Regions from separate parts of the Aliarcobacter cibarius genome, predicted to be linked through region 2. Evidence: riboswitches for the same ligand, from Rfam matches in the RefSeq annotation. Region 2 holds a riboswitch; the other holds the start of a gene.
What was found. Region 2 has a riboswitch for thiamine pyrophosphate ahead of ACBT_RS04600 (spermine/spermidine synthase domain-containing protein). Riboswitches for the same ligand answer to the same signal wherever they lie in the genome.

Region 1: linked by a shared signal. The riboswitch ahead of thiD (bifunctional hydroxymethylpyrimidine kinase/phosphomethylpyrimidine kinase) and the one ahead of ACBT_RS04600 (spermine/spermidine synthase domain-containing protein) in region 2 are both predicted to bind thiamine pyrophosphate.

Annotation. Positions count from the first base shown of each region.
Region 1 is NZ_CP054051.1:2,114,634-2,118,847, reverse strand. It holds gene ACBT_RS10620 (AbrB family transcriptional regulator) at 1-111, opposite strand, end outside; gene ACBT_RS10615 (HAD family hydrolase) at 115-759, opposite strand; gene ACBT_RS10610 (peptide-binding protein) at 781-2,283, opposite strand; TPP riboswitch at 2,356-2,455, shown strand; gene thiD (bifunctional hydroxymethylpyrimidine kinase/phosphomethylpyrimidine kinase) at 2,544-3,326, shown strand; gene thiM (hydroxyethylthiazole kinase) at 3,342-4,163, shown strand; gene tenA (thiaminase II) at 4,176-4,214, shown strand, end outside.
Region 2 is NZ_CP054051.1:926,490-930,703, forward strand. It holds gene thiC (phosphomethylpyrimidine synthase ThiC) at 1-1,243, opposite strand, end outside; gene ACBT_RS04600 (spermine/spermidine synthase domain-containing protein) at 1,255-1,803, opposite strand; TPP riboswitch at 1,930-2,028, opposite strand; gene ACBT_RS04605 (PAS domain-containing protein) at 2,103-2,486, opposite strand; partial or broken gene ACBT_RS11905 (methyl-accepting chemotaxis protein) at 2,496-3,245, opposite strand; gene ACBT_RS04615 (EAL domain-containing protein) at 3,915-4,214, opposite strand, start outside.

The DNA.
Region 1 (4,214 bases), 1.1 Mb from region 2:
AAATATACTACCCATTAACCAAGGAAGAGGTAGATGTAAAAATATGAAAATTAAAGAACCAAATAGCCCTATAAAAAGGGCTAAAAGCATTTTAAAAAATGATATGGACATAAATTATATTAAATTTTGAAGATATTTTACAGCTTCAAGTGAATCTTTTTTTACAATATTTGTATATTTTATAAGTTCTTCTTCATTTGAGTAACCACATAAAAGACCAATGGAGTTAATATTTGCACTAGCTGCTGAAAGTAAATCTAGTTTTGTATCACCTATCATAAAGGCATTATGTCTATTCCTATCATAATTCATACCTTCTAGAGCTTTTAAAATAGGTTCTTGATGAGGTTTTGGATTTTCTACATCTTCTCTTCCAATAATAATCTCAAAATGTTTTGTAATATCAAAATTATCTAAAATTGGAGTTGAGTAGATTCTCGTTTTTGTAGTAACCACTCCAAGTCTCGCAAAATTTGAAGCTAAATTAACTGCTTCATAAGCATTTTCAAGAAGGGTAGTTTGTGCAACTGAAATCTCTTTATATCTATTTTTGTAGCTATCTACAAAATCCCAAACATATTTTTTTGGAACTCCTAAATTTCCAAACATAATATCAAGTGGGTACCCAATCTCTTTTATAATATCATTAATTGTTCCATTAAAATTGAATTTATGTTTATCAAAAGCGTGTAAGAATGTACTTGTAATTGCATCTGTTGAATCGATTAAAGTACCATCTAAATCAAATAAAATTATCATATCTTTTTTCAAATTTTTTCCTTATTCTTCTATTTGCCAATCTTTTTGGTTATGCATTATTCCTATAAATGCAGGTTCAATATTTTCTATTTTTTTATTAATTGCTGTAATTGAATCAGGAATATATAAAAATAAGTACGGTAAATCTTCAGCTACTATTTTAAAAATATCCTTATAAATATCACTTAGTTCATCTTTATTTATAGTTACACTACCTTTTTCTATTAGTTTATCTACCTTTTCATTTTTATAACCTACTAGATTAAATCCACCAAGTTTAGAGCTAGAACTATGCCAAAGAGGATAAGCATCAGGCATTAGTGCTAATGACCATCCAAGTAATACTGTTTCAAATTTTCTTGGATGAACAACTGTATTTAAAAAAGCTTGCCATTCCATGACTCTTATTTTTAATTCAACTCCCACTTTTGCTAGTTGATATTGTAAAATCTGAGCTGTATTTACTCTAATATCATTACCTGTATTTGTAATTAACTCAAAACTAAGTGGATTTTTCTCATCATATCCAGCTTCTTTTAAAAGTTGTTTTGCTTTTTCTAAATCTTGTTTAGTCTCTTTTACATTATCATTGTAAGCAAAACTTCCAGGCATAAAAGGTCCATTACAAACTTCTGCATAACCAAAAAATAAGATATCAACTAGTTCTTGTCTATTTATAGCTATAGATAGAGCTTGTCTTACTTTTATATCTTTAAATTTTGGGTTTTCCAAATTAAATCCTAAGTAACTAAATCCAAAACTAGGTCTAGATAGCATTTCGAAGTTATTTTTAAAATTATCATCAATTTGTCTTGAAGTTTGCATTGGAGTTAATCCTCCAATATCAAGTTTTTTTTGTTTTAGATATAAAAATGATGTATTTGGATCTGGTAAAAATTTATATAAAATCTTATCAATTTTTGGTTTTCCACCAAAGTAATCAGGGTTTGCAATAAGTTCTATATCTTGAGCTGTTTTAAATTCTTTAATTTTATATGAACCTGTACCTATTGGATTTTTATTAAAACTACTAGTCATTAGATTTTTTTCATCTTTTAAAATATGATAAGGTAAAAGTCCTACCATCCAAATCTCTAGAGCTTTAAAATATGGTTTTTTATAGATTATTTCAACTGTTAAATCATCTAAGGCTTTTACGCTTTGTACTTCATTGAAATTTGATTTTATTGAATTAAATACACTAGGATTTATTATTTGTTCATAAGTAAAAATAACATCTTTTGAAGTAAGTTTAACTTTATCATGCCACAAGACATTATCTTTTAATTTTACAATTAACTTAGTAGGGGTTATAAATTCATAAGAACTAGCTAATTCAGGTGTTATATTTCCATCTTTGTCATATTTAAAAAGTCCATTAAAAAGCCAATCAGATATCTCACCACTTGCACTATCATTTGCTAGGATTGGATTTAGTCTACTAGGACTTGAGCTCATACTTAAATTTAATGTACTTGCGCTAATTGATGTTAAAAATATTAAAATAAAAATAAAAAATTTCATGGGATATTGTATAGTTTTTTTACAAAAAATAGCATAAATTAGCTTTTAACTTTTATTTGTGATACAATTCATCTTTTATTGCAGGGGGACGTATTTTAGCGTTGAGAAGGTAAAACCTGACCCTTTGAACCTGTTGGTTTACACCAGCGTAGGAAGCGAGTTTGTTAAAATTAAATTTAATATCAAGGGTGCTTTCTAATTAGAAAGTACCCTTTTTTTGTGATAAAAATTATAAAGTAAAATATTAAGAAGGAAGAATTATGAAAAAAGTTTTAACTATTGCAGGATCTGACTGTATTGGTGGAGCTGGAATTCAAGCTGATATAAAAACTTTTAGTGCGTTTGGAACTTATGGGATGAGTGTCGTTACTGCTGTTGTTGCAGAAAATACTTGTAGAGTTATTGATATTCAAGATGTAAGTCCAATTATTATAGAAAAACAGTTACAAGCTGTTTTTGAAGATGTTGTTCCAGATGCTATAAAAATTGGTATGTTGGCAAATATAGAAGCTATGAAAGTAGTTGCAAATTTTTTAAAGAAACAAAAAGTTAAAAATATTGTAATTGATCCAGTAATGTATGCAAAAAATGGTGATGCATTAATGGATATAAATAATATGAGTAGTCTAATAGAAATTATTGTTCCATTAGCAGATGTTTTAACTCCAAATATAGCTGAAGCTCAACATTTAACAGATATGAAAATATTATCTAAAGATGATATGAAGATAGCAGCAAAGAAAATATACGAAATGGGTTGTAAAAGTGTTTTAATAAAAAGTGGAAATAATTTTGATGATGAATCAATTGATATTTTATATGATGGTAAAGATTTTCATCTATTTGAAACACCAAAAGTGGATACAAAAAATACTCATGGAACAGGATGTACATTCTCTTCTGCAATTGCAGCTAGTTTAGCTTTAGATAATTCTTTAGAAAACTCTATAAGAAATGCAAAAGATTATATTTTTGGTGCTATAAAAAATTCACCAAATATTGGTCATGGAAATGGTCCATTAAATCATTTCTATAAATTTTAATTAAAAGGATATTTTATGATAAATGATTTAGTTGAAATTTTAAATCAAATAAGAGTAAAAAATCCTCTTATTCATCAAATAACAAATTATGTTACAGTAAATGATTGTGCAAATATAACTTTAGCAGTTGGAGCAAGTCCTGCAATGGCAGATGATGAAGCGGAGGTAGAAGAGTTTGTTAATATTGCTTCATCTTTATTAATAAATATAGGAACATTAAATAAAAATGTAAAAAATTCTATAGTAAAAGCTGTAAAAAAAGCAAATGAATTAGAGGTTCCAGTTGTCTTAGATCCAGTTGGTGTTGGTGCTTCAAAATTTAGAAAAGATTTTGTAGAAGAGCTTTTAAAACAAACTAATATATCTTCTATTAGAGGAAATATATCTGAAATAAAGTCTATATTAAATCTAAGTTCAAATACAAAAGGTGCAGATGCTTCTAAAGAAGATTTGGAATCAATTGATAATACAGTAAATATAGCAAAAGAGTTAGCAAATAAGTTAGGTTTAGTTGTTGCTATTACTGGTGAAGTTGATGTTATATCTGATGGTAAAAGAGTTGTTGCTATTAAAAATGGTAACCATCTTTTGCCACAAATTACAGGAACAGGATGTATGTGTAGTTCTTTGGTTTCTAGCTATTGTGGAACATCAAAAGATAAAATATTTGAAGCGACAATTCTTGGCGTGATTACTATGGGAATTGCTGGTGAAATAGCTTATGAAAAAAGTAAAAATAGTGGTTTAGGAACTTTTCATAAAGAGTTATTTAACTCTATAGGTAATTTTAATGAAGAAATTTTAAAACAAAAAGCAAATTTTAAAGAAATAATGTAAAAAGGAATATATATGTCGTTTTCAAGAAATTTAAAAGAAAAAGCAATAAAA
Region 2 (4,214 bases):
GAGGTAATGTTTCATCATGATACTCTCTAGCTCTATCTGGATCTAGAGCAAGTTCAAATTGTTTATTCCAATCAAATTTATATCTAGCATCACTCATAGCATCATCAATATCTCTAGCACCTTTTCTTCCTCTAGCAATATCAGCTGAGTGTGCTGCAATTTTGTATGCAATAATTCCATTTCTAACATCTTCAGCATTTGGTAAACCTAAGTGTTCTTTTGGAGTTACATAACAAAGCATTGATGCACCATGCCATCCACCAACAGCAGCTCCAATAGCAGAAGAGATATGATCATAACCAGCAGCAATATCAGTTGTAAGTGGTCCTAAAATATAAAAAGGTGCTTCATGGCAGTACTCTTTTTCTATTTTCATATTTCTTTCTATTTGATTTAATGGTACATGACCAGGTCCTTCAATCATAACTTGAACATCTTTTTCCCAAGCTCTTAAAGTTAAATCACCTAAAACTTTTAATTCTCTTAATTGTGCTTCATCAGATGCATCAGCTAAACAACCTGGTCTCAAAGAGTCTCCTAAAGAAAGAGAAACATCATATTTTCTACAAATATCTAAGATTTTATCAAATGCTGTGTAGAAAGGATTTTCTTTATGATAGTGCATCATCCAAGCAGCCATTAGTGAACCACCTCTTGAAACGATTCCCATTTTTCTTTTTGCAATGTGAGGCATAAATTCTAGTAAGAATCCGGCATGAATTGTGAAGTATGAAACACCTTGTTGTGCTTGTCTTTCAATTACCTCTAACATTTTTTCAATACTTAAATCTTCAATTTTATCTTTTACATCGTGTAAAATTTGATAAATAGGCACTGTTCCAATAGGTACTGTTGAGTGATTTATTACAGCTTTTCTTATCATATCTAAGTCACCACCTGTACTTAAATCCATAATTGTATCAGCACCATATTTTAAACAAACATTTACTTTTTCTATCTCAGCATTTACATCACTTGCAAGTGCAGAACTACCAATATTTGCATTAATTTTACATGAGCTTGCAATTCCAATAGCCATTGGTTCTTGATTTATATGATTTACGTTTGCAGGAATTATTAGTCTACCTCTTGCAATTTCACTTCTTATAAATTCTACATCAAGGTTCTCTTTTTTTGCAACAAATTCCATATGAGGAGTAATAATTCCTTGTTTTGCGTAGTACATTTGTGTTCGTACAACATCATTTTTATGATCTTCTAACCATTTTTGAATATTTGTCATTTTATTTTCCTTTATCTTTTTGCAATACCAGTAAGTTCTTTGTGAATACTTGCAGGAAACACGAAAGAAGCTGAATGAATTTCAGCACTATAATATTTTAAATCTTCTAAGAAATCTGCTCTTTGTAGATTTAAATCAGCTGTTGGATGATATTTTCTTGAAGCAATTATTGCTGTATCATGTTCAAATTTGAAAGGCATAGCAATCCAAAACTTTTCACCTACAAGTTTTAAATCCTCTTTTAATTCATCTTTGTTATTTGAAAATGATTTTGATAAAAAACATAAAATTGCATCATCTTTAAGCACTCTATAAATATTTGCCAAAATTTTTAAATCAGGTCTAATATCTGTTAAGATTACTATATCTATCTCTTTATTTTCTTTGTTTTCTACTATTGATAAATCACCAAATTCAAAATTTGACTCTTTTGAGTGTTTTAAAGTTTCATTTTTTAACTCATCATTTACAGAACCAATTATTAAAACTTTTTTTGCTTCAATATGTGTACAAAGTGGTATGTGTACCATCATTTCAGCAAATGCATTGCTAATCTTCATTTCAAAATCCTTTATTAAATATATTTTTTTATTGTTAGCCAGATTTTTGAGTAAAAAAAAGGGTACTTCCCGAAGAAAGCACCCTTTTTATTAAATTTAGATTATCTATTTTAAGTTTATTAAATTTAATTATTAAAAATCGCTTCCTACTCTGGTATTAACCAACAGGTTCAAAGGGTCAGGTTTTACCTTCTCAACGCAAAAAGCGTCCCCCTGCAATAAAAAAAGTATTCTATCATAAACAACTTTTAAAAGTTGAATAATTCAATAATATTTTGGTTATATAAAATCTATAGTTCTTATTGTAACGTTTTGTAAAGATTAATTGCTTTTTGTATTTCTTCAGAAGTAGCTTTTCTTCTACAAGATAAATACCCTTTAGTTCCTTCACTTGTAATTGTGGGATAAACTGTTGCATAAACCCAGTAATAATCTCCATTTTTAGTAGCATTTTTTACATATCCAGTCCAAACTTTTCCACTTTTTACAGTATCCCACAAATTTTTAAATGCTGCTTTTGGCATATCAGGATGTCTTACTAAATTGTGAGGTTTCCCAATTAATTCTTCAACACTATATCCTGCAATTTCACAAAAATCATCACTTGCAAATGTAATTATTCCTTTTTCATTTGTTTCACTAACTAAAAAGGCATGGTCTTCTAAAACTATCTCTTTTGACATATTTAATCCTTAGCTTACTTTTTTTGTTTTGGCATCTTCTACTAATAGTTTAGCCATGTTTAGTGTTTTTTGCGATATCAAAGATACATTATTTGTTTCAATTGCATTTTCCTGAGTTGCTTTATCAAGGATATTTATTGCACTATTTATTTGCTCAATTCCTTTTAATTGCTCATTTGAAGCAATACTTACATCATAAATAATATTTATAGTTTGAGAGATTAAATTATTTAAATTTTGATAACCCTCTATCATCTCATCAGATATTTTTTTACCTTCTTCAGTTTTATAAGTTGCATTTTCAACTAAATCTTTTATTTCACGTGCCGCTTCTGCACTTCTACTTGCAAGATTTCTTACTTCTTGTGCAACAACTGCAAATCCTTTTCCAGCTTCTCCTGCTGTTGCTGCTTCAACAGCAGCATTTAAAGATAGAATATTTGTTTGGAAAGCTATTTGATCAATTATGCTTATTGCTTCATTTATAGCTTTAACTTTTGAGTTAATTTCATCCATAGAAGAAGCTGTTTTATTTGCTAAATCTTCACCTAATGTAACTGATTGTTTTACATCTTTACTCAAATTTGCCATTTGTGAAGCATTTTGAGTATTGTTTTTTGTAATACTTGTAATTTGCTCTAAAGCAGATGCAGTTTCTTCAAGACTTGCTGCTTGTTCATTTGCTTTTTGAGCTAGATTATCTATACTTTTACTCATCTGAATTGAAGAGTTTTCAAGTAAATTACCATTTTCTAGATTCTGTTTTGCATTAGAATTTAATTCAGCACCAAGTTTATTTATTCTTTGCATAGTTAGAAGCATTTTCCCTTTTAGTTTAGGATTTATTTGCATCTGTTTTCTATAATCCTGTTCAGAATAAAGTCCAACAATTTCAACTAAATCTTCCATATTCTTATTAGCTTTTTCTAGCATATTATTTACAATATTTTTTAGCGTATAAATCATCGGATTAGATGTAGTAGAGTTTATTTTTGAAGTATAAATACCTTGAGATACCTTGTCAAGAGCAATTACTATTTCACCCATAATATGCATATCATCTTTTCTTATTTTGTCATATTTACTAACATAATTATTTAATTCTCTTAATATAATACCAATATCGTCATTTTTTATATATTTTGCAACTCTAATATGATTTGTTTTAAAAAATACAAAATCCATTAAATCTTCAATATACTCTTTAACTCTATCTATTCCTCCTACAATTCTTTGCATCGAATAAAAACTAATATAACCAACAATAATTGCAAAAAATATATTTAATGCAATTATTCCTGAAATCTTATAATCACTTAATATTGCAAAAATACTAATAGATATAAACCCTATTTGACTAAGAATCATAATTATTAAGATTCTATATTTAGTTGAAATATTTATAAGCACTTCTTCTCCTCTTTAAATTTAAACTAAATATTCTGGTTTGTGTAGATGATAACCTTGTGAATAATCAATATTTAACTCATTCACTTTTTGCATAACTTCTTCGTTGTGTACAAATTCAGCTACGGTTTTAATATTTAAAACTTTTGCAAAGCTATTTATCGTTTTTATTGCTAACTCTACATTCTTGTCATTTGATATATTTTTTACTAATGAACCATCTATTTTTATAAAATCAATATTTAATTTGATTATATATTCAAAATTTGAATATCCAGTTCCAAAGTCATCTATTGCAATCTTACAACCTAAATTTTTTGC